DNA from 3 places in the Thiomonas sp. 13-64-67 genome. Region 3 is predicted to be linked to each of the others. Evidence: predicted binding sites of a transcription regulator. Region 3 holds the regulator's gene; each other region holds the start of a gene.
What was found. Region 3 encodes HrcA, which represses chaperone genes, less so after heat shock. Its sites were predicted from a motif close to TTAGCACTCNNNNNNNNNGAGTGCTAA; they were not measured.
Positions count from the first base shown of each region.

Region 1 (10,395 bases), on a different contig from region 3:
CGCTGGCGGCGCTGTTCGTGCTGATTTCGGGCTATCTGGTCTTCGGGGTGATGCGCCACCGGCGCCAGCCGCCCAAGGTCTGAGCGGCGGCGCCCTGCGCAGCCAGGCGACAGCGGGCGGCCGGACGATTTCTCCCCATCAAGGTTTGCGTTTCAGGGTGAGGACGGTGTAGGCGCCGTCGATCTGCTGCGCGCTGAATTCCACCGTGTCGCCGGCTTTGAGGCCATCGAGCAGGGCTTTGTCGCGCACCCGGTAGTTCATGGTCATCGCGCCCATGCCCAGCGCGGGGATGGGGCCGTGGCGCAGGGTAATCTTGCCGCTTGCGGCGTCGATTTTGCGCACCACACCTTCGGTCTGGTGTTCGCCTTGCGCGCCGGATGCAGCGGGCTGCATCATTTGCATGTGTTGCGCCATGCCTTCGGGGGTGGAATGGTCGTGGTCAGCGTGGCTTTGCGCGGCCAGGACGGGCGTGCAGAGTGCTGCGGCCAGGGCGAGAAGGGAGCAGGTTTTCAGTGACTGGTTCATGGTGGGTTCCTTTGCAGGGGTTGAGGAAAGAAAAAGGGGATAGGGGCAGGGCAGGGCGGTCAATGCGCATGCTGCTGGGGCTTGCGCACTTGCAGCGTGTCTTGGGTGGCTTGGGGTTCGGTGGGGTCGGTGCGCGCGGGCGGCAGGTCGGCGGTGGGCACGGCGTGGGCTTGGGTGCCGGGCGGCATGCGGTACCAGCCAGGGTCGCGGTAGTCGCCGTGGGCGAGGTCGTCACGCACTTTGAGCACGCTGAACATGCCGCCCATTTCCACCGAGCCGTAGGGGCCGCGGCCGGTCATCATGGGCAGGGTGTTGTCGGGCAGGGGCATGTCCATCGTGGCCATTTCGGCCATGCCCTGGCTGCCCATCGCCATGTAATCGGGCAGCAGCTTTTGCAGCGCGGGGGTGAGATCGCCCTGCTGCACGCCGATCATCGTCGGCACGCTATGGCCCATGGCGTTCATGGTGTGGTGCGATTTGTGGCAGTGGAAGGCCCAGTCGCCAGGGTTGTCGGCGATGAACTCGATGGCGCGCATCTGCCCCACGGCGATGTCCACCGTCACTTCGGGCCAGCGCGCGCTCTTGGGCACCCAGCCGCCATCGGTGCCCGCCACTTCGAACACATGGCCGTGCAGGTGAATGGGGTGGTTGGTCATGGTGAGGTTGCCCATGCGGATGCGAACGCGCTCGCCGGTGCGCGCCACCAGCGGGGCGATGCCGGGAAAGGCGCGGCTGTTCCAGGTCCAGAGGTTGAAGTCGAGCATGGTGTTGACCTTGGGCACGCTCGACCCGGGGTCGATGTCGTAGGCGTTGATGAGAAAGGCGTAGTCGCGATCGACCGCCATCTGCCGCGGGTTTTTGGGATGGACGATGAACAGGCCCATCGCGCCCATGGCCATCTGCACCATTTCGTCGGCGTGCGGGTGGTACATGAAGGTGCCGCTTTTGCGCAGCTCGAATTCATAGACGAAGGTCTGGCCGGGCGCGATCTGCGGCTGCGTCAGCCCGCCCACGCCGTCCATGCCGTTGGGCAGGATGAGGCCGTGCCAGTGCACCGTGGTGTGCTCGGGCAGTTTGTTGGTGACGAACAGACGCACGCGGTCGCCTTCCACCGCTTCGATGGTGGGGCCGGGGCTCGAGCCGTTGTAGCCCCAGAGCTTGGCCGTCATGCCGGGCGAGATTTCGCGCACCACGGGTTCAGCGACGAGGTGAAATTCCTTCACCCCGTCTTTCATGCGAAAGGGCAGGCTCCAGCCGTTGAGGGTGACGACCGGGTTGTAGGGTCGCCCCGCCTGGGGGTGCAGCGGGGCGGCGGTCTCGGCGCTGTTGTATTGATGGGGTTCGGGCGCGGCGGCCAGGGCGTTGCGGCTGGCGGCGCCTGCGGCGACGAGGGCCGCGGCAGCGCCGAGAAAATGGCGTCGGGTATTCATGGTGTGAAAGTCCTGTGGGTCAGTGGCTGGTGACGGCCGGGGCGGCGTTGGCGGAAGCGGAGTCGGGCAGGGCGCCCGGGCCTGCGTCCACGCCAAGCTGGGCGGCTTGCCAGGCGGCGTCGGCCAGCCAGTAATTGCGCTGCGCGGCGATGGCCTCTCGCACCGCCTGCACCTGCACCTGCGCGGCGGCGACGAGCTGAAAGGTGCCGATGAGCATGCCGTTGTAGCGAAGCTGGCTCTCATCGAGCACGGTCTGCGCCAGGGGCACGATCTGCTCGCGGCTGAGGCGCTGCTGCTGCCACGCGCTGCCGCGCAGGGCGTCGGCCTCGCGCAGTTGCGAGGCGGCGCGGCGCGCGGTGGCGATGGCGCGGTTGCGCGCGGCGAGCACGCGGTCGGCGGCGGCGCTGCGGCGGGCGTCGCCCAGATCGAACAGCGGCAGCGGCAGGCTGAGGTCGAAGCCGTTTTGCGGCGGCGCGTCGCTATACGTCTTGCGCAGGCCGCCGAGTTCGACATGCTCGATCAGGCTGGTGTGGCGTGCCAGCCCCGCAGCTTGTGCTGTGGCTATGTAGTCGGCGCGGGCGAGCTGCACGTCCAGACGCTGGTCGAGCGCGGTTTGCAGCGCCATCGGCGCGGCTGCGCTCGGCTGCTTTGGCACCTCCGGCAGTTGCGTCGGCAAAGCGAGGCGGGCGGCTTGCTCTGCCGACAACCCCAGCACCTGCACCAGCGCTTCGCGGCTTTGCGTGGCGGCCAGTTCGGCGCGGCTCAGGCGTAGCTGGCTGTCGGCGGCGAACAGGCCTTGCTGCGCCGCGTCGAGCTTGGTGAAGTTGCCCGACTGCTGCATGCGGTCAGCCAGAATGGCGGTGGCCTTGGCCGCTTCCACCACATCGCGGTCGTAGGCGGCAGTTTGCTGCGCCGCCACGGCGCGAACCCAACTCAGCCGCGCCTGCGCCGCCGTGCGCAGCACCGCGCGGGCGAGGCTGAGCCGAAGTTGCGTCTGCTGCGTGTCGTTCAGGCGCGAACGCGTGGGCAAGGTGAGCAGATCGAGCAGGCCGAAGCTCAGACTACGGGTGATTTCCACTCCGCCGCCTCCGATGAGCAGGCGCTCGAAGCCGAAAACCGGGTTGGCCAGCCGGGCGTTTTGCGTGGAGTCGGCCGAGTCGGCCTGCGCCTGCGCGATCAGCCCCTGCAATGCGGGGCTGCCGAGCAGGGCGATGCGCACGGCGTCATCGGCAGACAGGGGTTTGGACAACAGCGCGTCGATCTGGGCCTGCGTGTCTTGCTGCTGCGCGGGGTCGCGCATCAAGTGCAGCGGCGTGCCGGTATGGGGCAGGGTAATGACGTTGACGGCCTGTAGCGACTGCCGGGTTTGCAAGGGCGCGCAGGCTGCTAGCAACGCGGCTGCGGCCAAGGGGGCGAGCCGCAGCGCCCGCAGGCGTACCTGCGGTCTGGGTGGGTTCCACATGAATTGACACCTCATTCGAGCCGCGACAGCGCGCGGCGACACGATGCGCAGCGCAAGTCTGGCGACCCGCGCTGCAACCGGGACTCAAACGGGGGTCAGGCTCTGGGAGGGCGCTGCAGGGTGCGCAGATCGGCGCTGTGCCACGCGGTGTTGGCGGTGGAGGGGCACGAGTGCTGCGCGGCGTCGGTCAGCAGCAGGGTGAAGGCCGGGGGCTGAGCCACAGCCAGATGGCAGATCACGCAATGCTGGTGATCGTGAGAGCTGCAATCGGCTGGGGCGTTGACGTGGCAGCCCGGCATCGCGTCTGAAGCGTGTTGCTCTGCCGCCAGCGAGTGCAGATCCGCCATTGAGGCCATGTCATTTGAGGTCATCTCATGCGCCTGCGCCTGCGCCGTGGTCTGGGCCGGGGTTTGCACTCCGTCGCCCAAATTCATGCTGACCTGCGCCCAGCCGCGCAGAGGCAGCAAGACGAGCAGAAAGACCAGAATGGGACGCAGCAAGCGAGACATGCAACAAAGTCTAACCTAAGAATTCGCAGGCACACTGCCGTCATCAAACCCCCCATAGAACGTGCGGAAAATGGGTTTCCGCCCCGGCCCGGCAGGGAACTATTGGTCATTAGCACTCTCTCACTGTGAGTGCTAATATCAAACACAAACAGGAGGATTCCATCCATGACCCACACTCAGTCAGCCGCAATCGTTCTGCGCCCGGCCCAGGTCGATGGCGCATTTCCGCTCGCCTTGCCCAGTCTGGGCAATCTGGACGCCTACATCAGCGCCGTCAACCGCCTGCCCATGCTCAGCGCGGAAGAAGAGGCGCGGCTGGCGCGCACCTGGCGCGAGCAGGGGGACAAGGACGCGGCGGGCAAGCTGGTGCTGTCGCACCTGCGGCTGGTGGTTTCCACTGCGCGGCAATATCTGGGCTACGGCCTGCCGCATGCCGACCTCATTCAAGAAGGCAATATCGGCTTGATGAAGGCGGTCAAGCGTTTCGACCCGGCGCATGGCGTGCGGCTGGTGAGTTACGCCCTGCACTGGATCAAGGCCGAAATTCACGAATACATCCTGCGCAACTGGCGGTTGGTGAAAGTGGCTACGACCAAATCGCAGCGCAAGCTGTTTTTCAATCTGCGCTCGATGAAAACGGCCAACGCCGGCATGAACGAGGCGCAGATCGACGACATGGCGCAGGCGCTCAACGTCAAGCGCGAAGACGTGATCGAGATGGAAAGCCGCATGGGCGGCGCCGACATCGCGCTCGACCCCACGGTGGAAGATGGCGAAGAGAGTTATGCGCCCATTTCCTATCTGGCCGACAACACGCAGGAGCCGATGGCCGTGCTCGAAGCGCGCAGCCACGACCGGCTGCAGGTCGAAGGGCTGGAAAACGCGCTCGAACTGCTCGACGCCCGCAGCCGCGCCATTGTCGAGCAGCGCTGGCTGCAGGTGAATGATGACGGCAGCGGCGGCAAGACCCTGCACGAACTGGCCGCCGAATACGGCGTGTCGGCCGAACGCATCCGCCAGATCGAGGTGGCGGCGATGAAAAAAATGCGCAAGTCGCTGGCGGAATTTGCCTGATTCGTTTGCTTGGTTCGTTTGCCTGAATCTGTCGTCGCACCGTCTAAAAAGCCCGCAGGTGACGGGCTTTTTTTGATGTTTGTGTGGCACGCGCATCAGCGCCAGCGGCGCACGGCCTGCCGCAGCGCGGCCCATTGCGTTTTGCGCTGGCGGGCATCAACTGGCGGGGCGTAGCGCCAGCGTTCGAGTTGCATCAGGAGCGCAATGGCGGCGTGCGCGGATTGGGGCGGGAGGCTGTCAGCGCCCAGTCGGGCAGGGTCGATGCGGCCCGCCAGAGTGCGCGGCGGGGTGGAGGGTTCACTGTCGATGCCGACCTGCTCCAGCTTGCCGCGCAGCAGGGCGTAGGTCTGCGTCCAGGGATCGTGCCTGCGGCGCTCCAGCGCCAGAAACGCGCCGCCGATGGCGGTGGCCACCAGCAGGGTGGCGATGGCCAGCGCGGCCAGGGTGGCCATGTCGGGTTGGTGCAGGCCGAGCTTGTTCAGCAGATCGAGCTGGCGCTGGCTGCCGTAGTGCAGCACCCACTGGTTCCAGGTGTTGTTGAGCGCGTCCCATTGGTTGCGCAGTTGCAGCAGCAGCGCGGCGCCGCGCGGGCCGAGCGCGGCCACGCCCAACAGGGGCTCGCGCGAGGCCAGGGTGGCGCCGCTGCGGTCGATGCGCGCCGGGTCGACCGCGGCGGTGGGGTCGGCGCGCACCCAGCCGCGTTCGGGCAGCCAGTATTCGGCCCAGGCGTGGGCGTCGCTTTGGCGCACCACCCAGGTGTCGTCCACCGGGTTGAAGCGGCCGCCCTGGTAGCCGGTGACGATGCGCGCGGGAATGCCTGCTGCGCGCATCACCACGACGAACGCCTGCGCGTAGTGTTCGCAAAACCCGGCGCGGCGGTCGAACAGAAATTGGTCCACGCCGTCGCGCCGGCCGTAGGTGCCGGGGTTGAGGGTGTAGCGGAAGGGTTGGTTGCGAAACATCTGCAGCAGGGCTTGCGCAACGAAGGCGCCGCCCTGTCCGGCCGCCTTGGCTTGCGCGGCGAGTTGCCTGCCCAGAGCCACGCTGCGCGGATCGAAGCCCGCAGGCAGGGCTTCGTCGGCGCGCAGGGCGGGGCTGAATTGCGTGGGGCCGTAGCGAAACTGCGGTGACGACTCGACGGTGTAGCGCGAGAGATGGTCGAGCGGCCGCCCGGTGATCAGTTGCAGGTCGGGCAGCCACTGCACCCGATATCCCTCGATCTCGGGCGCGGCCACTGGCGCGTCGAGCGCGAAGACGAAGGTCTGCTGCGTGGGCTGCAGGGTGACGGTGTAGCGCACGGGCGGGCCGATCAGGTGCAGATCGGCGGGCGGGGTGAGGGTGGCGCGGTCGCGCTGGCGCGGGTTGGGCAGCCACACGCCGTTGTCGAACACGCTCAGCACCGGGCCGCGCCAGTAAAGCTCACGGTCGGGCGGGCGCGGGCCGTGGAACACCACGCGGAAGGCGACCGAGTCGTCGCGCGCCAACTCGGCGATCTGCCCCGGTGACATACTGGCCGACAGCCCGGTGATGGCCTGCGCGCCGCTTTGCGGCAAGGCCCACAGCGGCGCGCTCAGGCGCGGAAACACCATGAACAGCACGACCATCGCGGGCGCGCCCAGCGCCATCATCTTGAGCGCGGTGAGCAGCGACTGCCGCAGCGGCGGCCGACCAGCGGGCAGATTGGCGTTGACCAGCGCGGCCAGCATGCCCCAGGTGGCCAACACCATGACCAGGGCGGTACCCAGCGATTGCGAGAACAGAAAGTTGGCCGCGATGGTGAAAAAGCCGAGGAAGAACAGCACATGGGCATCGCGGCGCGAGCGCATCTCCAGGGTCTTGAGGCCGAGCAGCACGCACAGCAGCGCGACTCCGGCATCCCGCCCGAGCACGGTGTGGAAATCCCACAGGGTGATGACGACGGAGAACAGCAAAATGAGCACCAGCACGCCGCGCCCGGGCAGCGGCGCACTGCGCCAGGCCAGCGCCGCACGCCAGGCCAGCAGGCCGAGCACCAGCGCGCTCGTCCACCAAGGCAGATGGACGAATAGCGGCAGCATCAGCAGCAGCGACACGCCGAGCAGGAACAGGGTGTCGCGCGCATCGCGCGGCAGGGCGTTGGTGCGGTGGGTCCAGCGGGCCAGCAGCGTCTGGCTGGGGTTGGACTGCATCACGACTTGGCTCGCGTGGCGGCGCCCGAACGGGGCTGCAACAGGGGGCCGGGATGCAGCGCGAGCAGGCGCAGGCAGGCGGCGCGGTGCGCGGCGCCGGTGGCTGGCCTGATTTGCTGGCCGCCGAGCTGCAGGCCGTAGGGCGTGCCGGTGCGGTCGGCCGCCAGCACCCAGGCGCACAGCCGCGACAGCCGGGCTTCGGTGTCGAGCTGCACGGGCAGCGTGGCGAAGTCGAGCCAGAGTTCGGCGCGGGCCTGGGGCTGGGCGGTGTCGCGGCTGATGAGTTCGTCGCTGCGGGCGAATTTTTTCCACAGCACATGCCGTAGCGAATCGCCGGTGCGGTAGGCGCGTACGCCATCGGTTTCGCCGCCGCCGCGCGCAAGCGCCGGGCCGTTGCCTGGCGTGGGGCGGGCGGGCGGCAGGGGCGGGGCGGGATGCTCGGCGGCGGGCAGCACGAGCAGTTCGATCTGCGGCTGCCAGCGGCTCCAGGCCGTCCAGACGCCTAGCGGGTAATAACTTTCGACGGTGAGCAGGGGCCAGGCCAGCAGGCCGCGGCGCGGCGGCGTCCAGCTCAGGGTGAGGGAGGTTTCACTGTTGCGGGCGCAGTCGGCGTAGGCCCAGGGGTAAGGCGGGCTGGACGCCTTGCGGCGGGCCTTCTTCTGGGGCGCGGGCGGCGTAGCTTGGGTGCCTGCCGGGCGCAGGGCCAGCCCCCAGCGGTCGCGTGCGCCGCCTTGCAACAGCAGGCCGAGACGGGCGCTCTGGCCCTGGTGCAGCAGGCCTTCGGGCGGCCGCGCGGTGAGCTGCAAGCCGCGAAGATTGTTGTGGGTGACATGCATGGCCATCATCGCGCTGCCCGCCAGCAGGAAGGTGAGTAGATAGCCGAGATTGAGCTGGTAGTTGATGCTCAGCACCAGCAAGACCAGCAGCAGCAGGGCGAAAAACCAGCCGGTGCGGGTGGGCAGGATGTAGACGTTGCGGTGGGTCAGCCGCGTGCTGCCGCCGGCCGGATGGCGCGCTAGCGCCCAGGCATCGAAGCGCTGCGCGAAGGCGTCGCGCAGGGTGTTCGACGCGGCGGGCGGGGGCAGGGCGGTATCGGCGGAGGGTGGCATGATCACGGCTTGGCGCGCGGGCCTTCGGGCCTTACACCGGGACGTGTTCCAGCAGCGATTGCACCGCCTGCAGCGAGGCCGCGCGGTTGACCGTGGGGCTGTCGAGGGTGCGCAAGCGGTGCCCGGCAACGAATGGCAGGACTTGCTGCACGTCGTCGGGAATGAGGTAGTCGCGGCCCTGCAGCAGCGCCCAGGCCCGGGCGGCGCGCAACAGGCCCAGACCGGCGCGCGGGCTCAGACCTTCGATGAACCAGCGCCCGTTGCGCGTCTGCGTCAGCAGCTCCTGCACATAGTCGAGCAGAGCGGGCGCGGCATGCACGGCCTGCGCCTGTCGCTGCAGCTCGATCAAGCGCTCGGGGGTTAGCACCGGTTGCAGCTCCGCGATCAGCTCGCGCCGGTCGCGGCCTTCGAGCAGGGCGCGTTCGGCGGCGCGGCTGGGGTAGCCCAGCGAGATGCACAGCAGAAAGCGGTCGAGCTGCGACTCGGGCAGGGCATAGGTGCCGAGCTGGTCGAACGGGTTTTGGGTGGCGATGACGAAAAATGGCTCGGGCAGGCGGCGCGTCTGTCCGTCCACACTCACCTGGCGCTCTTCCATCGCTTCGAGCAGGGCGCTTTGCACCTTCGGCCCGGCGCGGTTGATTTCGTCGGCCAGCAGCACCTGCGAAAAAACCGGGCCGGGGTGAAACACGAACTCGCTGCGGTTGCGGTCGAACACCGAAATGCCCAGCAGATCGCCCGGCATGAGGTCGGAGGTGAACTGCGCGCGGGCGTACTGCAGCCCCAGCGTGGCGGCCAGGGCATGGGCCAGCGTGGTCTTGCCCACCCCGGGCAGATCTTCGATCAGCAGATGACCGCTGGCCAAGAGGCAGCACACGGCGAGTTCCACCTGTGGGCGCTTGCCTTTGATAATGGTTTCGAGCTGGTCGAGCAGACTGGGCAGGGCTGGGGTTTTCACGAGCGGCGGAGTGGGAGGCGACAGCGCACTATGCTACGAGGACGACGTGCATGCCCCCGAATCTGGGGATATGCCGCAGGAGACAAGAACCATGACGACCGGCTTTTACACCCATGCCGACTGCACCCTGCACGAAATGGGGGCAGACCATCCCGAATGCCCGCAGCGCCTCGCCGCCATTGAAGACCGGCTGATCGCCGCGCAGATTGCACCCTGGCTCGAGCGCCACGACGACGCGCCGCCCGCAAGCCTCGAGGACGTTGAGCGCGCGCATTCGGCGCTGTATGTCGCCGATCTCAAAAAACGCGGTGATTTCGAGCAGGGACATGAGTGGATCGACGCGGACACGATGATGAATCCGCATACCTGGCAAGCCGCGCTGCGGGCCGCCGGTGCGGCCATCAGCGCGACCGATGCCGTCATCGACGGTCATCTGCACAACGCCTTTTGCTCCATCCGCCCGCCCGGCCATCATGCCACTCGCGATCAGGCCATGGGGTTCTGTTTTCTCGGCAATGTCGCCATTGCCGCACGCCATGCGCTCGATGTGCGCGGGCTGGCTCGCGTGGCCATCGTCGATTTCGATGTGCACCACGGCAACGGCACCGAAGACATTTTCCGCGGCGATGAACGGGTGCTGATGGTGAGCTTCTTCCAGCACCCCTTCTACCCCTACAGCGGCGCGGAAGGCGGGCAGCCGAATATGGTCAACGTCCCCGTTCCGGCCTACACCAAGGGCGACGGGGTACGCCACATTGTCACCGAGCAGTGGCTTCCCCGACTGCGGGCATTTGCGCCGCAGATGCTGTTCATCAGCGCCGGCTTCGACGCCCACCGCGAAGACGATATGGGTCAAATGGGCCTGGTGGAAGCTGACTACGCCTGGATCACCCGCCAACTGGTGGACTTTGCCGAGGCGCAGTGCGAAGGCCGCATCGTCTCCTGCCTGGAAGGCGGCTACAACCTTAGCGCCCTCGGCCGCAGCGTGGCCGAGCACGTGCGGGTGCTGGCGGGGCTGGATTGAAAAAGGGCGGTCATCAAGACCAACGGCCGATGGGTGGAATGCCTGCCTGTTGTTTGCCCAGGCTACTTTCCCGCAATCCACCGCGCTTGCAGCTCGCCCACGATGCCACGGCGAAACAGCAGCACGCAGAGCACGAAGA
Region 1 is NZ_NCKP01000013.1:1,567-11,961, reverse strand. Features, by position in the region: gene B7X30_RS05130 (tetratricopeptide repeat protein) at 1-83, shown strand, start outside; gene B7X30_RS05125 (copper-binding protein) at 139-525, opposite strand; gene B7X30_RS05120 (multicopper oxidase family protein) at 585-1,955, opposite strand; gene B7X30_RS05115 (TolC family protein) at 1,975-3,417, opposite strand; gene B7X30_RS05110 (hypothetical protein) at 3,513-3,926, opposite strand; gene rpoH (RNA polymerase sigma factor RpoH) at 4,092-5,000, shown strand; gene B7X30_RS05100 (transglutaminase TgpA family protein) at 5,096-7,168, opposite strand; gene B7X30_RS05095 (DUF58 domain-containing protein) at 7,168-8,277, opposite strand; gene B7X30_RS05090 (AAA family ATPase) at 8,309-9,232, opposite strand; gene B7X30_RS05085 (histone deacetylase family protein) at 9,324-10,256, shown strand; gene B7X30_RS05080 (branched-chain amino acid ABC transporter permease) at 10,319-10,395, opposite strand, start outside.
Region 1: a site for HrcA is predicted at 4,036-4,062, ahead of rpoH (RNA polymerase sigma factor RpoH). Genes of this name have one in related genera too.

Region 2 (10,395 bases), on a different contig from region 3:
TAAGCGCGTTGATTTCGCTTCGCATGAGCATGGGATAGTTGCCCGCAGTTCCCGGCGCAGCGCCTGGATTGGACAGGGCGATGTAATACACCACCAAGATCCGATCTTTGTTGGCCGGGTCATGAAAGGGGAGATAAAACCGTGTCGGCGCCGGAAAGTAGGCGTTGGAAAGATCGACGCCATTGGCCAAGAATTTCTCTGATTGCAGTGCGGAATTGAATCCGCTGTAACCGTTGCTTGGAAACAGGGTTGGGTCAAGGCTGTTAATCGGATTTGGTGTCTGAGTGTTCGCAGCGCCCACGATCGGCACGCGGATGCAGACCCATTGAGGGGCCTGTTGGCCGTTTCTCAGAAAAAAGCGCAAGTAACCCACCATGCCGCCATTGATTCCGGTGACGCTGTTCAGCGGTAGTTGTGTCGTGACGACAGGTCCACTGTTAGTTGATCCCTTATTTGGGGCGGCATTCACCAGGGTGCTATTGATTAAGGTCATCGCCGCGCCGGCTGGCTGCGGAGCCACGCCGCTTTTTGCCACGTAAATGCTGAGCATGTCTGTGGGTGTGGCGGTGTAGGAGGTGGGTGCCAGCGCGGGCTGCGCGCTGGCCGTGGGCAGCGCCGGGGATGTGGTTTGCGATACGGCCGACACGGGGTACTGGTTGAACACACCGGGCATGGCCCCTGCGTTGTCGTAGGCCAGTGTGGCACTGCATGCGGGCTGTACGCCGCCCAGCATGAAGCCAGCATTGCTGAGGTCGCGGGTGACGAGGTTGAGCGCGGCGCGGGCCTGATCGTCACGCTGCGAGACGTCCGACATCTGGACGTTCTGCTTGGTCAGCGATGATTGCACCACCAGGATGGCGATGGAAAAAATCAGCCCGATCACCAGGGCGATCATCAATTCGACAAGGCTCAGGCCGCGCTGATGTGTGGCCGTAGAACGCTGGCAGAGGTGTCGCATGTCAAAACCCCAGCTGGAAGTTGTAGTTCTGTGTGCGCAAGGCGTTGCCGCTATTGGCGCCCCCGACGTTGCTCCACTGGATTTGCAAACCGAGGCCGCAGGAAGCGGCACTGCAGGCGTTGCCTTGCGCATCGGGGCCGGGGGTGATGGTGACCTTGGCATTGGGCAGCATGGTTGCGGGATTGCTGAATACATTGGCGAGAAAGGGCTGTAACGCTGGCGGGGCAGAGCCCGACGTGCTCGATGTGTAGGTAGAAGTGCCTGCCGCCAATTGACCGACTACCGCTGGGTTGGCTTGCACCAATGCCCAGAATTGGTTGCCGAAGGCAGCGGTGTCGGTGGCGTATTGGTTGCTGGTGACGGCAGGTACGGCCAGGCTGTAAAGCGAGGCGATGCTGAGCATGCCTAAACTGAAAACGACGATGGCGACCAGCACGCTGATGAGCGACATCCCGGCCTGATGCATTGCGGCGCGGGCAGGGGCGGTGAATGGGCGGATCATGATGCGGTGTTGGCGTTGAGAATCACACTGCCCGAGGCGAGTACCTGCAGCGTCCAGGTCTGGCCTTGCGCAGCGGTCACGGTGATGGTGGGCGCCGTGTTGATGAAGCCTTGGCTATCGAAAGTGAGCGTCTGCGTGTTGCCGCCGGTGATGCTGCAGGTAATGCCCGGGTAGCTGGCGGCGATTTGGCTTGGCGACATCGAGTGCTCTGCAATCACCGTTCCGCCCACACTGGTGCTCCAGGTACAGGTGTTGTTTGCCCCAAGGGTGATGGTGACCGGCTGCTGCGTGGTCACCGCCTGATTGCGTGCCCAGGCCACGTCTTGGGGAAACTTGTTGACCAGCACCGAGGTTTTGCCGGAATCGACCATGCTCACCAGATTGGGCACGACCATCAGGCCGAGCAGGGCGGCGATGGCGATGGTCACCATCATTTCGATGAGGGTGAACCCCGTCTGACGTGACTTGATGAGGGACATGTCAGGTGTTTCCGGATTGATCGCGCGCCCAGCCGTTCGATGAGGTTCCGGCTGGTAGAGGCGGCGTGGTGGGAGGCGTGTTCACCCCGGGCGGCATGACCCAGCCAGAGGCGGGTACGTTGGTGGTGTATTTGTTGCCGTCCTGATCGATGGCGTAGCTGGGTGCGACGAGGCCGCCCGTCGGAGTGGCGGTGATGGTGAAGGTAGTCGCCGTCAGGGTGGGGCAACTGAACTGGTAATCCTTTCCGGCGGGCGGTGTCGCGCAGATGGGAGCGCCAACATAGGTGCGGTTGTCCTGGTAGTACTGCTGCAGGGCCACGCTCATGCTGGAGAGGTTCGAGAACGCCTCGGTCAGCTTGCTGCGAGTGACGTAGCTGGTGTAAGCCGGAATGGCGATGGCCGACAGAATGGCGACGACCGCCACGACGATCATCAGTTCAATCAGGGTGAAACCGCGGTTGCGCTGCATGGATGGACTCTCCTTGCGTGCATTGTGGAATTGCTTTGCACAAACTGCCGCAGCGAGCCGACGAACGGTGTGAATCTGGCGACGAACGGTCGATTCTTTCCAATATTTACCGGATGTACATTTGGTGACACGGTTGGGTGGGCACTGAGGCGGCGGGCGACCTCTCGGCGGACTTCTTGGCGATCACCTCCGCTTGCAGGGTTTGTGCGCTGGCTCTTGAAACCCGAAAGTCCGTCCCTATAATTAGCACTCGTTGAAGGTGAGTGCTAACAACGGCTTCATCGCACTGTCATGTACGCGCCTTCAAAATGGGTTTCTGGCCGTCGGTTCCGGGCATCGTCCGGGAGGCGGTTTGTCATTGGGCTCCGAGCAGGCGCCCGGTTTTCCACAAACTTCAGGAGATTTGCATGAAATTGCGCCCTCTGCATGACCGTGTCGTGGTCAAGCGTATCGAACAAGAAACCACTACCGCCTCGGGCATCGTGATCCCGGGCAGCGCGGCGGAAAAGCCCGATCAAGGCGAAGTGCTGGCCGTGGGGCCGGGCAAGCATGACGACCAGGGCAAGCTGGTGGCCATGGCAGTGAAGGTGGGCGACCGCGTGCTGTTCGGCAAATACGCCGGTCAGACCGTCAAGGTCGACGGCGACGAACTGATGGTGATGCGCGAAGACGACCTGATGGCCGTCATCGAGAAGTAATTCACGTCATTCGCGTGATCTGATTCCTGCTTCAACTGCAAATTTACGGAGAATTTCAATGGCTGCAAAAGACGTGATTTTTGGTGCGGACGCCCGCGCCCGCATGGTGGAAGGCGTGAACATTCTCGCCAACGCTGTCAAGACGACCCTGGGCCCCAAGGGCCGCAATGTGGTGCTCGAGCGCTCGTTCGGCGCCCCCACCGTGACCAAGGACGGTGTGTCCGTGGCCAAGGAAATCGAGCTGAAGGACAAGTTGCAGAACATGGGCGCGCAGATGGTCAAGGAAGTCGCTTCCAAGACCTCCGACAACGCCGGTGACGGCACCACCACCGCCACCGTGCTGGCCCAAGCCATCGTGCGCGAAGGCATGAAGTATGTGGCCGCCGGCATGAACCCGATGGACCTCAAGCGCGGCATCGACAAAGCGGTCACCGCGCTGGTCGAAGAGTTGAAGAAGGCCTCCAAGCCTTGCTCCAACACCAAGGAAATCGCGCAGGTCGGCTCCATCTCGGCCAACAGCGACGCGAATGTCGGCCAGATCATCGCTGAGGCGATGGACAAGGTGGGCAAGGAAGGCGTGATCACCGTCGAAGACGGCAAGAGCCTGGAAAACGAGCTCGACATCGTCGAAGGCATGCAGTTCGACCGTGGCTATCTGTCTCCCTACTTCATCAACAACCAGGACAAACAGGTTGCCGTGCTCGACAACCCGTTCGTGCTGCTGCATGACAAGAAAATCTCCAACATCCGCGACCTGCTCCCCGCGCTGGAGCAAGTGGCCAAGTCCAGCCGTCCGCTGCTGATCATCGCTGAAGACGTGGACGGCGAAGCGCTGGCTACCCTGGTGGTCAACAGCATCCGCGGCATCCTGAAGACCGTGGCCGTCAAGGCACCGGGCTTCGGTGACCGTCGCAAGGCCATGCTGGAAGACATCGCCATCCTGACCGGCGGCAAGGTCATCGCCGAAGAAGTCGGCCTGACGCTGGAGAAGGTCACGCTGGCCGATCTGGGTCAAGCCAAGCGCATCGAAGTGGGCAAGGAAAACACCATCGTCATCGACGGCTCTGGTGTGGCCGCCGACATCGAAGCGCGCGTCAAGCAAATCCGCATCCAGATCGAGGAAGCCACCTCTGATTACGACCGCGAAAAGCTGCAAGAGCGCGTGGCCAAGCTGGCCGGCGGCGTGGCCGTCATCAAGGTCGGCGCCGCCACCGAGATGGAAATGAAAGAGAAGAAGGCTCGTGTCGAAGACGCCCTGCACGCTACCCGCGCTGCGGTGGAAGAAGGCATTGTGGCTGGCGGCGGCGTGGCGCTGCTGCGTGCCCGTCAGGCCGCAGGCGAGATCAAGGGCGACAACCACGACCAGGAAGCTGGCATCAAGATTGTGCTGCGTGCCATTGAACAGCCGCTGCGCGAAATCGTTGCTAACGCCGGTGGCGAGCCCAGCGTGGTGATCAACAAGGTGCTTGAAGGCAAGGGCAATTTTGGCTTCAACGCCGCCAATGACACCTACGGCGATATGCTGGATATGGGCATTCTCGACCCGACCAAGGTCACCCGCACCGCGCTGCAGAACGCCGCCTCCGTGGCGGCCCTGATGCTGACCACCGAGTGCATGGTGGCCGAGGCGCCGAAGGACGATAGCGCACCCGCCATGCCCGGCGGCGGTATGGGCGGCATGGGCGACATGGGCATGTAATTCCAGGTCCCGTTCAGCAGCCTGCTGCAACGCAAGCCCGCCATCCGTAAGGATGGCGGGCTTTTTTGTCATGAAAAACGCATGAAGCTGTCAACGCTCTCGCTAAGATCGTTGCCATTTCGATCTGGGGGCCAACATGCCACGTTTTTGTACCCAATGCGGCACGCAGAACCAAGAAGACGCCAAGTTTTGCCGACAGTGCGGCGCGTTGTTGCCGACTCAGGCCAAGCCGATGCAGCCCCCAGAGGCCGCTGCCCCCCATCCCCAGAATGAGGCGAGCCAGCAAGCCGAGCAGGCGGAGCAACTTCAGGCGGCGCAACTTCAGGCGCAGCGCGATGCACAGGCCTTGAGAGACGAAGAGGCGCGCCGGGCTGAAGAGGCGAGACGGGCCGAAGCCGAGGCCGAGCAGTCCCGGCGGCAAGCCGAGCGACAGGCGCAGGAGGCCGCTGATCGGCAAGCGCAGGCCCAGGCGCAACTGCAGCGCGCGAAGCAGCAGCAGGCGGAGAAAGAAGCCGCCGCGGCTGCGCGAGAAGCCGAACAGACCGCGCAGCGTGAGCGCACGCAGCGCGAGGCCGAGCGCCTTGCCGCCACGGCCCGGTTGGAAGCGGAAATACGCGAGCGTGCACAGGCGGCCCGCGCCGCGCCGCCGCCCCGCAGCAGTGCCTCGCCCGATCAATCGCCTCGATCCGGGCTCGGCCAAGGCCAAGGCCAAGGCGCCCAGCAGCCGGTGAAGGGCAGCAACGCGTTTCTCATCGGCGGTATCGCCACGAGCGTGATTGCGCTGCTGCTCATAGGCGGGGGAGGGCTGTGGTGGTCGATGCAACCTCCGCAGCAAGACAAGACGGGCGCTTCCGTAGGTGCGAGCGAGGCGGCGTTTGCGGCGTCGGCTCCGGCTCAGTCAACGGCGGCGAGCGCATCCCGCACTGCTGCGACCGCGCCTGCCCCAGCGTCGCAGGCCGTGCCGACCACACCGGCGGTGGCGTCGGCGCCGCCTGTGGTCGCACCCAAGCCCGAGCCTGTCGTGCGCAAGCCCAGCACGGCCACGCCTGCTCCGGCGGTGCCGCAACGTCAGGCCCAGCCGGAGACCTTTGCGCCCGTTGCTGCGCCTGCGCGCCCTGCGGCGCCAGCGGCTCAGCCGACGCAGGCCCCCGCGCCCGTCGCAGAGCCCGTGCCTCACGCCGCACCACCCAAGCCGACGGGACGGGTCGAAGCCCTGCGCGCCGCGCTTGCGGCCTGTCAGACCAAGGGTAATTTTTTCACCCAGCAACTCTGCATTCAGGAAACGCGCTGGAAGTATTGCGGCGCGCCGCTGTCGCCCGATCCGCTGTGGGGCAAGATTCCCGAATGCCCAAATTCGTCGGAACAAAACAATCCGTAAGAGCGTGTACCGGGTTTGACCCGACCAAACTTCACCACCGTCCAGGGAGGACATGATGACCGTGAAAACCACCAACAACCTCGGCGTGCTGCTGCGCAGCTACGAGGCGCTGCACAACTGGCGCGCGCTGGCCATGCTGGCGGGCAGCTTCGTGCTCGGCGGGCTGGCGATCAGCGGGGGCGCGGCGGCGGGCATGAGCTCGGGCAGCGCCGCAGTATCGATGCTGATGGGGCTGCTGGGCGCGATCATCATCATCGTGGGCATGAATGCCAGCGGGCTGATGCTGGTCGATCAGGCGTATGACCAGCCGATCCGCGGTTTCGCCCCGGCGTTTCTGGGCGGGGTGCAGGCGGCGCTCTACGTCATCGGGCTGCTGATTCTGCTTGGCCTGGGGTTTGCCGTGATTCTGCTGGCGGCTTATCTGCTGTCGCTGTTCGGCCGCATTCCGGGCATTGGCGGGTTTCTCGGCTTTCTCCTCGGCGGGCCTTTGGTCGTGGTGGTGGCGTTGGCTTACGCCGTGCTGCTGCTCGCCGGGCCGCTGATGATTGCGGCGGTCTGGCATGGCGAGGGCTTCATCGCCAGCCTGTCGCGCGCCGTGGGCATCGTCACCCAGCGGCCGCTGGAAGTGTTCATGCACTTTCTGGTGCTGGGGCTGCTGGTGTTCCCGGCTGTGGCGTTCATCTTTGCCGTGGTGTTCGTGGGCAGCATGTTCGTCGGCGGATTTTTTGCCGCGGGCAGTTTCGGCGGCATGGGCATGGGGGGCTTCGGCGGTATGGGCGGTATGGGGAGCTTCGGTGGCATGCGCGGCATGGAAGGTGTGGCGCTGGGCGGCGCGGGCATGGGCGGCGCGGGCCTGTCGATCGGCCTGGTGTGGTTTCTCGCCTGGTCGGTGGTGAGCCTGATCTATGTGCTGGGCATGATCTTCGTGTACCGGGCGGTGAGTGAAGGCGTGGAGTCGGCTGGGTCTGAGCAGATTGGGCAGAAGCTGGCCCAGTTCAAACAGAAGCTCGACGACTACAAGCTACGCCCCGCGCCTGTCGCGCCGCCACCCCCGGCTCCGTCGGCTCCTCCGGCCGAACCTCCCGCTCCATCACCGGAGCCGACTTCCCCCGCCCAAGTGGCCGACACCACACATTGCCCGGCCTGCGGCGCCGCCGTGCAGCCGGACGATGTGTTTTGCGGTAGCTGCGGTTATCGGCTCAAGTAAACACGCTCCCTGAAGCCAGGGAAGCCAGAAAATCGCCTGCTAACACCCACCCAACCCATCACTATGAGTTACGAATTTTCCGACCGAAGTCAGGCGCTGAACCTGCCCAATCCCGCGCTGTTGGGGGCGGGGCTGAGCGTGGCGGCGGTGTATGCGCTGTGGGGGCGCTACGACTTTCGTTCCACCGTGATCTGGGTCGATATTCAGGGCAGCTATGAATCGGCGCGCATGGAAATGGGTAATGTGCTGGCCGATCGGCTCAAGACGGAAAAAGACGTCATCAACATCGAGGCCATGACCTTGCGGGTCTGGGCGTCCGAGATCGACACCGTGCTGTTCGAGCGCACCGGCCCGAGACAGGTGCTGGCCATGCGCGGGCTGCCCGATGTGGCGCGGGGCATGGCGGCCGAATTGCGCGGCTTTGGCCAGGAGCGGCCCACCTTGATCGCGCCGCAGTCCAGCCTCGATGCGGAGCGCGCGGCTCATATCGGGAAGTTCAATCAGTTGCTCGGCGGCGGCGCGGAGTCGGCCGCGGTGCTGCCCGCGGCGACCGCCCAGGCCCTGGGGCTGATGCCCGCCGCGCAGGCCGCCGAATCTGCCTCGACGACGCCTTCCCTGAAAGCGCGGTTCTGTTCGAAATGTGGCACACAGACGGCTCCGGAAGATCGGTTTTGCGGCTCTTGCGGAAACGCTTTGGCCTGAGTGCCAGGTAAGGGCCGAGAAAGTTCGCATGCGGCAATTTCCGGGCTACAGGCGGATTCGGGGCGCGGCGGCTGCGTGCCTGATCGGGGTGCTGGTCGTCGGCGGCTTGTCGCTGCTGCCTGCCGCCGCTCAAACACCTTCCGCGCCCGCGCTTGCCCCTGCACCCGCCCCCATCGTCGTGCCCGGCAAGACCTGTCTCGTGCTCTCGGGCGGCGGGGCGCGGGGGCTAGCGCACATTGGCGCGCTACAAGCTTTGCAGCAACTGCGCGTGCCGATCGACTGCATCGCGGGCACCAGCATGGGCGCCATCATCGGCGGGCTGTATGCCGAGGGCGTGTCGGTGGATGTGCTGCGCAGTCAGGTTTCGGGCATGGACTGGGCCAGCGTGCTCTCCAGCCGTCCGGCGCGCGAAGGGCTCGCCTTCCGTCGAAAACGGGCCGACGAGCAAATGCCCGGCGGCATCGAGTTCGGGTTGAGCGATCACGGACAGGTGCAGTTTCCCAACGCGGCGGTCAATACCACCCAGCTTGAGCAGGTGCTGACCAACCTCACCCTGCCCGCGCTGACCGTGCGCGATTTCAACGATCTGCCGATTCCCTTCCGCGCCGTGGCGACCAATATGGTGACGGGCAAGAAGGTCATCCTGCAGCAGGGCGTGCTGGCCACGGCGCTGCGCGCGAGCATGTCGGTGCCGGGGGTGTTTCCGCCCACCGAGTTTGGCGGTGCCTTGCTGGGCGATGGCGGACTGGTGGACAACTTGCCGGTGGATGTGGCGCGCGACATGGGGGCGCAGCATGTGGTGGCGATCAATATCGGCACGCCGCTGGCATCGCGCGAGTCGCTCGACAACATCGTCGGGCTGACCTCGCAGATGATCAATATTCTGATCGAGCAGAACATCCGCGCACAGATCGCCACGCTCAAGCCGGGCGACGTGCTTATCTCGCCCGACCTCGGCGACCTGTCCTCGCTCGATTTTCAGGCGGGCGACCGCGCCATCAAAATCGGCTATGACGCGGTGATGGCCGCCCGCGCGCAGCTCGAACCGCTGGCCTTGCCGCCCGCGCAATACGCGCAGTGGCGCGACGCCTTCGCCCGCCGGGCGCAGTCGCTGGTGGCGCAGCTGCAGTTCAACGCGCCGCTGGCCGGGGTGGAAGTGCGCGGGCTGTCTGCGGGCATCGATCAGACCTTGAAAGCCCGGCTGGAGCAAAAGCCCGGCGAGCCGCTGCAGTTCGACAAAGTGCGCACCGATGTCGATCGTCTCTTCGGCAGCGGCGATTTTTCGCGGGTGGATTACCGCCTGGTCTCCGGTCGGCGCGGACAGGTGCTCGAATATCGCCTGCAGGACAAGCCCTGGGGCCCCAACTATCTGCGCTTCGGGCTCGGGCTCTACACCGATCTGCGCAACCAGTCGCGGTTTTCGCTGCAGCTCTCGCAGCGGCGGCCCTGGCTCAACAGTCTGGGCGGCGAGTGGCGCAACGATCTGCAGATCGGCTGGCGCAACCGCTGGATGTCCGAGCTATATCAGCCCGTCACGCGCGGCGGCTGGCTGTTCGTCTCGCCTTATCTCGATCTGGACGCGCGGCCCGTCGATGTGTATTCCGGCAACAACCCCGTGCTGCGCTACCGCCTCACCACGCAGCGCGTGGGCCTGGATCTGGGCGTGCCCCTGGGCGACTATGGCGAATTGCGCGCCGGTCTGAGCCGGGCGAACATCTACGGCACCTATCTGCTTGGAACGCCGCCGCTGAACAATAGCAGCGCCCTGCTGCGCGAAGGCGGCATGCGGCTGCTGGTGCTGGCCGACCGGCTCGATCATGCCTACTTTCCCCGCAAAGGCTGGAGCGGGCGGGGCGAGCTGTTTTTCGCCCGCACCGCGCTGGGCAGCGATGCCAATTACGACCGCATCGACCTCTCCGGGCAAGACGTCGCCAGCTTCGGGCGACACACCGTGGAGGTGGCGGCCCGGGTGGCCAGCTTCCGCGACCGCGCCGGGCTGCTCAATCTCGACTACCTCTCGCTCGGCGGCTTCGACGCGCTGGGCGGCTATCGCGAGGGCCAGCTCATCGGCAACTATCTGATCTATGGCCGCATTGGCTATCGCTACGAACTGGTCACGCCCGGACTGTTTGGCGGCGCCGCCTATCTTGGTCTGGCCTATGAGCGCGGCAACACCTGGGCGCAGCGCTCGCAGGTCAGCCTGAGCGATCTGCGCTCAAGCACCAGTGTGTATCTCGGCACCGATACGCCGCTGGGCCCGGTGTATTTCGGCCTCGGCAAGGCGCCAGGGCAGAAAGTCAACT
Region 2 is NZ_NCKP01000010.1:19,000-29,394, reverse strand. Features, by position in the region: gene B7X30_RS04225 (PilW family protein) at 1-958, opposite strand, end outside; gene B7X30_RS04220 (type IV pilus modification PilV family protein) at 960-1,460, opposite strand; gene B7X30_RS04215 (GspH/FimT family pseudopilin) at 1,457-1,939, opposite strand; gene B7X30_RS04210 (type IV pilin protein) at 1,941-2,408, opposite strand; gene B7X30_RS04205 (co-chaperone GroES) at 2,816-3,106, shown strand; gene groL (chaperonin GroEL) at 3,165-4,805, shown strand; gene B7X30_RS04195 (zinc ribbon domain-containing protein) at 4,942-6,183, shown strand; gene B7X30_RS04190 (zinc ribbon domain-containing protein) at 6,239-7,390, shown strand; gene B7X30_RS04185 (zinc ribbon domain-containing protein) at 7,454-8,092, shown strand; gene B7X30_RS04180 (patatin-like phospholipase family protein) at 8,121-10,395, shown strand, end outside.
Region 2: a site for HrcA is predicted at 2,652-2,678, ahead of B7X30_RS04205 (co-chaperone GroES). Genes of this name have one in related genera too.

Region 3 (10,395 bases):
GCCTGGGTCTTTGGGGCGCCAAGATCGTGCAGGCGCTGGGCTTCGATCTGGGCGGCAACGCCTTCTGGGGCCTGCCGGCCCAGCAGGCGCAGTTGCACGCCACGGTATTGGCCGACAACACCAGCGTCACCGATCTGGGTTTGCTGCTGGGCGCGCTCATCGCTGCCAGCTGGCGCGGGAAAGCCAGCCCAGCGGTGAGCCTGCCCGCTCGGCAATGGCTGGCTTGCGTTGTTGCCGGCTTGCTGCTGGGCTATAGCTCGCGGCTGGCCTTCGGCTGCAATGTAGGAGCGTATTTCTCGGGCATCGCCACCGGCAGCCTGCACGGCTGGGTATGGTTCGCCTGCGCGTTCGCGGGCAGCCTGGTGGGCGTGCGCGTGCGCCATCGCCTGGGCATGGCGGATTGAGCCCACCCCGAAAACCATCGCTGCGCTCGGTTCTCCCCTCAAGGGGCGGACATTCTTGGGGCGGCCCGGCGAATGTCTTGAGGAACTCTCGATGAAACGCAAATTACCCTGGCTGATCGCCCTGTTCTGGGCCGCCGTGGTCTTGCTGCTGGTGCTGGACTGGCGCGTGAGCACGCCGCACGACCGGTTTACCGAACCGCCTCCCCTCGCGCTGGGCAACGGCCCGGCGGCGGACGCGGGTCACTGCTCGCTCGACCCCGTCGCGCCCAACTCGCGGTGACGCAGCAGTACGGTGTACTGGCTGGCGAAAGCGCGGCTGAGTTGTTCGCTCAAGTACACCGAACGATGCTGCCCACCGGTACAGCCGATGGCCACGCCGACATAGCTGCGGTGATCGGCGGCCAGTTTGGGTAGCCAGCGCTGCAAAAACCCGCTGATGTCGGCCTGCATCTGCAGCACCTCGGGCTGGCGCAGCAGAAACTCGGCCACGGGGGCGTCGCGCCCGGTGAGGGGCCGCAGCACCGGGTCGTAGTGCGGGTTGGGCAGCATGCGCACGTCGAACACATAGTCGGCGTCGAGCGGCACGCCGCGCTTGAACGCGAACGACTCGAACAGCACCACCATCTGGCTGGCCTGCACCCGCACGGTCTGCTTGATCCAGTCGCGCAACTGAGCCGACTTCATCTGGCTGGTGTCGATGTGCAGGCCGATCTCGGCCACCGGGCTCAGCAGTTCGCGCTCCATCTCGATGGATTCGATCAGCGCGTTGGCGTAGCCCTCGCCGCGGGCGGCAGCAGGGTTGCCGATCTGCTGCGCGGTCACGCGGCTGGTGAGCGGGTGGCGGCGGCGGGTTTCCGAAAATCGCTGCACCAGCGTGTCGGTGGCGCAGTCGAGGTAGATCGCGTGCACCTCGCAGCTGGCCCGCAGGTTTTCGAGCAGGCGCGGCACGTCGGCCAGCGACTCGGCGCTGCGCGCGTCCACCGCGACGGCCACGCGCTTTTGCCCCGAGGCGCGGGTCTGCTCGACCAGCGGGGTGATGAGCTGCGGCGGCAGGTTGTCCACACAGTAATAGCCAGAGTCTTCCAGCGCGGTCAGCGCCACCGACTTGCCCGAGCCGGACAGCCCGGAAATCAGCACCAGCTGGTGGGTCGCTCGCGCATCGGCAGGCGTTGGGACAGCAGCGGTTTCAGACGGGCTCATCGGGTTTCCAGGGACGGGGTTTCGCAAGCCGAGAGCAGCTCGCTGGCATGTTCCAGCGCGGCGCTCGATTGCGCGTTGCCGCCCAGCATACGGGCGATTTCGCTGCGCCGTTGTGACAGATCGAGCGCGTCGAGCAGGCTGGCGGTCTGCCCGTCCGTGCTGTGCTTGCGCACCGCGAAATGCTGCTGCGCGCAAGCGGCCACCTGCGCCAGATGGGTGACGGCCAGCACCTGCCGGTCAAGCCCCAGGCGGCGCAGCAGCCGTCCCACAGTTTGCGCCACGGCGCCGCCGATGCCTGCGTCCACCTCGTCGAAGATCAGGGTTTCGGTGTCTTGCAGGGCGCTGGTGGTCACGGCGACGGCCAGGGCGATGCGCGACAGCTCGCCGCCGCTGGCCACCTTGCCCAGCGCCCGCAGCTCCGCGCCGGGATGCGCCGCCACCTGCAGTTCCACCGCCTCCGCTCCGCGCGCGCCCACGGCGTCGAGCGGGGTGAGCGCCACATCGAAGCGCCCGCCGGGCATGCCCAGTTCCTGCATGGCCGCCTGCACCGCCTTGGCCAGTTGCTGCGCGGCCTTGCGGCGTTTCGTGCTCAGCTTGGCCGCCGCCTTCTGCAGCGCGGCCTGCGCGGCCTGTTCGGCGCTTTCCAGCGCGGGCAGGTCGATACTGCGGTCGAGCTGCTGGAGTTTGTCGCGCAGGGCGTGATGGGTTTGCGGCAGGTCGGCCGCCGCCACGCGATGCTTGCGCGCGAGGTTCATCCAGCCCGAGAGCCGGGCGTCGAGTTCGGCCAGGCGCTGCGGGTCGGCCTCGGTGCGCTCGGCCAGACGGCGCAGCTCGTGGCTGAGATCGCTCAGGCTGGTTTGCGCTGCGTCGATCTGCTGCACCAGCGGCTGCAGCCCGGCATCGACCTGCGCCGCCCGCTCCAGCGCCTGCTGCGCCTGCGCCAGCAAAGACAGCGCACTCACGTCCTCGCCGTCAAGCGCACCTTGCGCCAGAGCGAAGTCTTCGAGCAGACTGCTGACATGCGCCAGTCGTTTGTGTTCGCCCTCCAGCGTGGCCCACTCGCCCTCGGCGGGACGCAGGCGGTCGAGTTCCTCGCACTGCCACTGCAGGCGCTCGCGCTCTTCGGCCAACGCGCCGACGTCGCCTCTAGCCTGCTGCAAGGCCGCATCCGCATCGCGCCACTGGCTCCAGGCGAGCGCGACGGCCCGGGCTTCGTCTAGCGCCCCGGCGTAGCCGTCGAGCAGGTGGGTGACGACTTCGCGCCGCACCAGCCCCTGATAGGCGTGTTGCCCATGAATGTCCACCAGCCATTCCCCCGCGGCCTTGAGTTGCGCGGCGGTGGCCGGACTGCCGTTGAGAAAACCGCGCGACTTGCCCTGCGCGTCGATCACGCGGCGCAGCAGCAGCGTGTCGGCCTCGGCGGCGAATCCCTGCTCGTCCAGCCACGCGGCCAGCGGCGGGCTCAGGCTGAACTCGGCGCTGATCTCTGCGCGCTGCGCCCCCGCGCGCACCACACTGCTGTCGGCGCGCTCGCCCAGCGCCAGCTTGAGCGCGTCGATCAGGATGGATTTGCCCGCGCCGGTTTCTCCGGTGAGCACGGTGAAGCCCCCCGCCAGATCGATATCGAGCTCGGGAACGATAACAAAGTCGCGCAAATGCAGATGCAGCAGCATGGCTCAGTGGGAGGGGGCCGATTCAAGACTCAGTTCAGGATTCATCGGGCACTTCATGCCAATGAAGTTTTCGGCGCAGGGTGGAGAAATAGCTCCAGCCCGGCGGGTGGAGAAACACGCAGCGATGCGGCGCCTGCCCGATGCGGATGCGGTCGCCGCCGATCAGTTCGGCATAGCTCTGCATGTCGAAGTTCACGCTCACGTCGCGCGGCGTGACCACCTCGATCACGATATCGGCGCCGCCCGGCAGCACGATGGGTCGGTTCGACAGGGTATGCGGCGCAATCGGCACCAGCACCACGCCGTCCACACTGGGGTACAAAATGGGCCCGTAGGCCGATAGCGCATAGGCCGTGGAGCCGGTGGGCGTGGCGACGATCAGGCCGTCCGCCCGCTGCACATACATGAAGCGGCCGTCCACCTCCACCTTCAGCTCCACCAGCCCCGACGCGCCGTTGCGGTTGACCACCACATCATTCACCGCGATGGCGTTGAAAATGGTCTGCCCCGCGCGCTCCACCGCGCCGCTGAGCATGGCGCGCTCCTCGCGCTCGAAGTCGCCGGCCATCAGACCGTCGATTGCGGGCTCCCAGTCGCTGTCGGCGATATCGGTCATGAAGCCCAGCCGTCCGGCGTTGATGCCCACCAGCGGCACGCTCAAAGGCGCCAGTCTGCGCGCCGCGCCCAGCATGGTGCCGTCACCGCCCAGCACCACCGCCACCCAGCCGCCCTGCGCGGTGCGCTCGGCCAGCTCGCTGCTGCGCAGCACCGGATAAGGCAGCTCGGTGTGCTGCGCGGTGAGCTCGCCCACCCACACATCCACCCCGGCCCGGCTCAGCCGCGCGGCGATCTCGCCAAGTTTGCGCTGCGCCTGCGGCGCCTGATATTTGCCGATCAGCAAGACCTGCTGGAACACGGTACGGGGCATGGAGTTCTTAGGTGAGGCACGGCGGAGAACACCGCCCTGACGGCAAATTACAGCACAGGCGCAAGTCCAGCGTAGCGCGTTGCGCCCGCGCGCCGTCTGCGGCCTAAAATTTGCGCATGGACGAACGCGCCCGACTGCTGCTCAAAACCCTGATCGAACACTACATCGCCGACGGTCAGCCGGTGGGTTCGCGCACGCTGTCGCGCGCTTCGGGGCTGGAGCTGTCTGCGGCCACCATCCGCAACGTCATGGCCGATCTCGAAGATATGGGCCTGATCGCCAGCCCGCACACCTCGGCCGGGCGCATTCCCACCCCGCGCGGCTACCGGGTGTTCGTCGGCGCCATGCTCACCGCCCAGCCGCAGATGCCAACCGATCTGCTGCCGCAGACGCTGCAACAGCACATCGACACCGCCCCGCCGCAACAAGTGATGATGCGGGCGGCACAGCTCATGTCCAGCCTGTCGCAATTCGTCGGCGTGGTGCTGGCGCCGCAGCGCAGCGCCGCGTTTCGCCACATCGAATTTCTGCAGTTGAGCGAACATCGCATTCTGCTCATCATCGTCAGCCCCGAGGGCGATGTGCAAAACCGCATGCTGCACTGGCCACACGCCCTCAGCCAGAACGAGCTCAACACCGCAACCAACTACCTCAACGCCCATTTTTCCGGCCTGAGTTTCGAGCAGGTCGCGCAGAAACTCGGCAGCGAAGTCGAACACCTGCGCAGTGAACTCGTCGCCCTCATGCAGGCCGGCGTGCAGGCCGGCAGCCAGGCGCTGCAGCAGCCACAAGATCAAGTGGTCATCTCCGGGCAACAGCAATTGCTCGGCATCGGCGACTTTGCGGGCAATCTGGGCAAGCTGCGCCAGCTCTTCGATCTGTTCGAACAAAAAGCCCAGTTGCTCAAACTGATGGACGCCTCCGCCCGCGCCGATGGCGTGCGCATTTACATCGGCGGCGAAAGCGAGGCTGTGCCGTTCGAAGAACTCTCCGTCATCACCGCACCCTATGCGGCCGACGGCAAAGTGGTCGGCACCCTCGGCGTCATCGGCCCCACCCGCATGGCCTACGACCGCATGATTCAGATCGTGGACATCACCTCCAAGCTGGTGGGCAATGCGCTGAGCCAGCGGTAGGGCCTGTTAACGCGCCGCCGCGGCGGCTCACCGCACCAGCAGCACCGGCACCGTGGTGGACGCCACCACCTTGCTCGCCACAGACCCCATAACGAAGCCCTTGAGCGCCGAGTGGCCGTGCGTGCCCATGATGAGCAGGTCGGGCTGCAGACGCGTCACCTCGGCGGCGATCTGCTCGGCCGGGTCGCCCACCACAAAACGAGACTCGAACACCAGCCCGGCCTGTTTCAGCACGCCTTCAGCGGGCGCCAGCGCCTGCGCGCTGACGTCGCAGTAATACTCGTCCAGCGTGGCCTTGCTGAGCTGCGCGCGCGCCAGCGGCGTGCCGATGGGCAGCGCCACCGTGAGCAGGGTGATGCGCGGCGGCTCCTTGTATTGCCGCACCTGCTGCACCAAAACCTGCGCAGCCCGCGCGGTGTAAGTCGATCCGTCAACCGGTAGAACAATGTGCATTGGGCAACCCTCCTGTGCGGGCATTATGCCTGCCGCAACACGACCGCTCCCCGGCCTTTTTGCGATTTATACAGTCGAAAAAAAGCCGCCCGAAGGCGGCTTTCAAGGCAGTTGCTAGAGCAGCTTGCGCTGATCAGAACTTGTGACGGATGCCCAGGGCGAAGCCGCTGGACGATTGACCAGCAACACCCAGGTTCGCAGTGGAGGAATCGCCTACAGCCAGTGCCGTATTGGTGTCGTTGCTGATGTGCGAGTATGAGGTGTACAGGTTGGTACGCTTGGATAGGGAGTAGGTGTAACCGATAGCGTATTGCTTGGCCGTATTGTTTCCAGTGTCAGGGTTGGAAATCGTGTCCTTGACTTGCCCATAAGAAGCCAGCACCGCACCTGCGCCCACCGGGACGGAAGCGCCTAGCATCCATACAGTCCGCTTGCCGCTGGAAGCATCAACCTTCAGATCCTGATATAGACCTGTAACCTTGGCGATACCGAAATCATAGCCGCCAGTTACTTGCCAATGCTTGTCTGCGTTGCCGCTAGACGAATTCGCAGTCAAGCCATTGATATTGGTGATGCGCAAATAATCGAGCGTCGCGAACATCGGGCCGTTTTTGTACGCGCCGTTGAGTTCCCAGGCCCGGGTGGTGCTGCCACCTTGTGCCAGATTAACCGTTGCCGAGGTAGGAGCGAAAGAGTACACCGCAGTGCCAGTAAAGCCCATGAGATCAGGCGACACGTAAGCGACTGTTTGGTTCGCGCGTTGCACACTGCGCACATAAGAGATGTTGTCGATGTTGCCCGTCAAACCAGCGCCAAACGGGTCAGCTGCGATTTCATCGTTCCACAAAGGAGTGTTCATACGGCCTGCAACAACCGTACCGAAACCGCCGGTCAGGCCGACAATCGACGTGCGCTGCATGAAGCCGCCGCCGCTGCAGTAGCCATTCGAATTGCCGCCAGTGCCGTTGATGTTTTGATTGGTGCCTGCTGCGCAGAAACCGGTTTCAGCTTGGAAAATCGCCTTCAGACCGCCGCCCAGGTCTTCCGACCCCTTCAAGCCGATCCGAGAGGAGGACTGGCCGCCGGAATCCAGGCCCGTTGAAGACACGGTGCCCGTGCCCGACGAAGGCCGCAACCCGGTGAAATGGGTGACGCCCAGGTCGATGATGCCATAGAGCTGAACATTGCTGCCTTCTGCAAAGGCGCTGCTGGTAAAAGCGCCAACCACAGCCAGCGCGATGAGTGATTTTTTCATGATGGTTGCATCTCCAGGTTGTAAAGGGCCGACCGTGATGGCCGGTAAAGAGACGGGCTGCAGAGTTTTGCTCTGCTGTGCCCAGCTCGTCGCAGACCTAAAGCATTCCGCTTCCGAGACCTCAACAATTTAACAGTGCATCAGCGGCGATGCATATGGCAAGAGCAATTACCTCAGGTTTTTGTTGCCCCACAACAACAAAAAACAGCCCGCGGGCGGGCTGTTGAGTGCAGTCTGGCCGTCACGCCAGATTAGGTGATGCCCGCCAGAGCTGGCGGGCTGTCAGTCTCAGAACGAATGCAGAATGCCCACAGCGAAGCCGTTGGAGCCTTGGCCAGTGACACCCGCGCTGAAGTTGGTCGCGTCGTTGACGGCCAGTGCGGTGCCGGTGCGATTTGCGCCAGCAGAATCGTTGCTCATATGCGCATAGGAGGTGTAGAGCATGGTGCGCTTGGAGAGGTTGTAGCTGTAACCAATGGCGTATTGTTTCGCCTTGGAGGTGCTGAGTGATGTGCCCGTAGGTGCCAGCGACGTGCCGTATTGGCTGTACGACACCATCACCGCACCGGCGCCAACCGGCACGGTGGCGCCAAGCAACCAGGACGAATCGTTACCCGAGTAGTAGTCGGCGGTGCCGCGCTCATAAATGCCCGAGAGCTTGACCACGTTCAGGTCGTAAGAGCCGAACAACTGCCAGACCTTGTAAGCGCCATCGGCCACTGTGCTGCTAGGCGCAACGGTGACGTTGGTGACTTTGCTGTAGTTAGCGCCCACGGTCGCCGACCCGAAGGCATAGTTGCCGTTCAAAGACCACAGCTTGGTGGTGTTGCCGCCCTGGACTAAAGGAGCCGTTGCTGAGCCGTCGTTGAACGAGTAATCCGCCTGCACAGTCAGGCCAGACAGATTGGGAGAGATGTAGGTGATGGTTTGATTGCTGCGCAGTAGATAGTTGACTGCTGCACCTGAGGCATTTCCACCTTCGCCGCTCGGGCTAAGGCCATTAATGCCTAGGCTCAAGTTCGAGTACGCACCGGTAAAGCCCGCCTGGAACGGATCGTAGTTGACCTCGTTGTTGAACATGCTGGTGAAGTAGCGGCCCATCTGCACGGTACCGAAGTTGCCTTGCAAACCCAAAAGCGTGGTACGGCCCATGAAGCCGCTACCCGTACAGTAAGCAGAGCCGCCTGTGCCAGTCTGGTTGGTGCCCGCCGCACAAAAGCCGGTTTCCGCTTGGAAAATAGCCTTCAGGCCGCCGCCCAGGTCTTCTGTGCCCTTGAGACCGATGCGCGAGCTAGCGACCACGCCAGAGCTCAAGCCGGTATAAGACGCCGTACCACTTTTGCCTGAGGTGTCAGGTTGGCCGTTCACGGTCGGCGCCAGACCAGAGTAATGCGTCACACCCATATCGATAATGCCGTATAGCTGCACGCTGTCAGCCGCGAATGCCGAGCCCGAGAAGGCACCGACCACGGCCAGGGCGATAAGGGATTTTTTTGCGAAACCTTGGGTTTTAGTGAAACTTTGCGTTTTCATTCTGTGCTCCGTTAGGTTTGAAGTGTTCCGCTTCTCGACACACTCTCCAGGGCGATGTCTGAGCGGGCGGGGGAATGAACATGCAAACATTGATGTCATAGCATGCGTGTTAGAGATTTGATCGCGCTTGATGATTGTCCTCAAGCTTTTTTGCGGCTCTGGCCCAAAGTGTCATCAAAATGCAACATTGCAGACAGGCGCTGATGCGGCGGTCATTCCTGGGCCAACTCGACGCTGAAAGTCATCGTCGCCGTTTTTTCCAGCATGGCGCTGGCCGAGCAATACTTGGTATGCGAGAGCTCGACAGCGCGGCGCACCATGTCTTCGCGCAGATTCACCCCTGTCACGACAAAGTGCAGATGAATGCGGGTGAACACCTTGGGGTCGGTCGCGGCGCGCTCGGCCTCAAGCCGCACGGTGCAGCCGCGCACATCCTGCCGCCCCTTCTTGAGGATGTAAACCACGTCGTAAGCGGTACAGCCGCCGGTGCCGGCGAGCACGACTTCCATCGGCCGCGGCGCGAGGTTGTGGCCGCCGGGCTCGCCCGGCGCGCTGGCCGGGGCGCCGTCCATGCGTAGCGTGTGGCCGGTTTCGGTGTGGGCGGTGAAGGCCATGCCGTCGTTGCCTTGCGCGTCTTTTCCTTCCCATTGCACGGTGCATTGCATCGATGTTTCTCCTGTTTCCCAGGGGACCTACAATTGTTTGCATGGCTACCGTGACCTTAGACACGCACAAATTCATTCGCAAATTGCGCGAATCGGGCATGCCCGACGCTCAGGCCGAAGCGGTGGCTGATGCTTTTCGCGAAGCGCAAGGTGAGGCGGATCTGGCCACCAAACCGGATTTACGCGAGCTCGAACTGCGGCTGACGATCAAAATCGGCGGCATGCTGGTGATTGCAGTCGGCGTGCTGGCTGCAGTGCTGAAATTGCCTTAAACCCGAATTTCTTTGACTCGCGTCAATTTCGATGTGGGTGACATAGACGCGCTAAGGCAGATTCCCGCCAAAATTCAGAAAACTTCAATTATTTTTCAATGACTTACGTATCGAATAAGTGAATGCTTATTTAACAATACCATGATGCACGGATGGGCTATGCAAGATACATAAGCATCCTCTAATATTGCATCACGCGTCGAGTTTGACGCACCAATTGTCTCCTCCACCTCCTCCTTTGGTGGATTCTTACCCGGGCCGATGTTCATCATCCGCCCGGGTATTTTTTTGGCCGGTTTTTCATAGCGCCCAAGCCAGACCTGCGACGGCGATGTAGCGCAGGCTGCGGCCGAGCAGCATCCACGCGGCGCAGGCCCAGGCGTTGATGCGCAGCCAGCCGGCCACGACGACCAGGGCGTCTCCAATGCCAGGCACCCAGGCGAGCACGGTGATGGGCGCGCCCCAGTGGCGCACTTGCGGCGCCCAGCGCCAAGCGTCGGGGGTCTGCCAATGGCGCACCCAGCGGCCGAGCGCGTAGGTGGTCATGCCGCCGAGGGTGTTGGAGGCTGTGGCGACGAGCACGGCCAGCAGGGTGTGCTGCGGCTGGGCGGCAATCACCACCAGCAGCACGGCTTCGGAGCTGAAGGGGATGAGGGTGGCCGCCGCAAAGCTGAGCGCCGCCAACACGTAAAGCCCTCCTGGCCCGGAGGCGGACTGCAGCAATTCATGCCACAAACCGAGGGAGGCGCCGGCCCAATCGGGCGGCATCAGCACGGCCATGCCTGCAAGGTGCGATCAGCGGGGTTCATAGAATCGGCTTTTTTGCTCTGGGAAGATCCAAATGGCCGCGAAGCATACCGACTATCTGCAGCGTAT
Region 3 is NZ_NCKP01000022.1:14,946-25,340, forward strand. Features, by position in the region: gene B7X30_RS07550 (YeeE/YedE family protein) at 1-404, shown strand, start outside; gene B7X30_RS07555 (hypothetical protein) at 496-684, shown strand; gene rapZ (RNase adapter RapZ) at 645-1,604, opposite strand; gene recN (DNA repair protein RecN) at 1,601-3,277, opposite strand; gene B7X30_RS07570 (NAD kinase) at 3,312-4,205, opposite strand; gene hrcA (heat-inducible transcriptional repressor HrcA) at 4,322-5,341, shown strand; gene B7X30_RS07580 (universal stress protein) at 5,369-5,794, opposite strand; gene B7X30_RS07585 (porin) at 5,928-7,049, opposite strand; gene B7X30_RS07590 (porin) at 7,338-8,582, opposite strand; gene B7X30_RS07595 (OsmC family protein) at 8,795-9,247, opposite strand; gene B7X30_RS07600 (CCDC90 family protein) at 9,289-9,519, shown strand; gene B7X30_RS07605 (YqaA family protein) at 9,820-10,299, opposite strand; gene ilvA (threonine ammonia-lyase, biosynthetic) at 10,361-10,395, shown strand, end outside.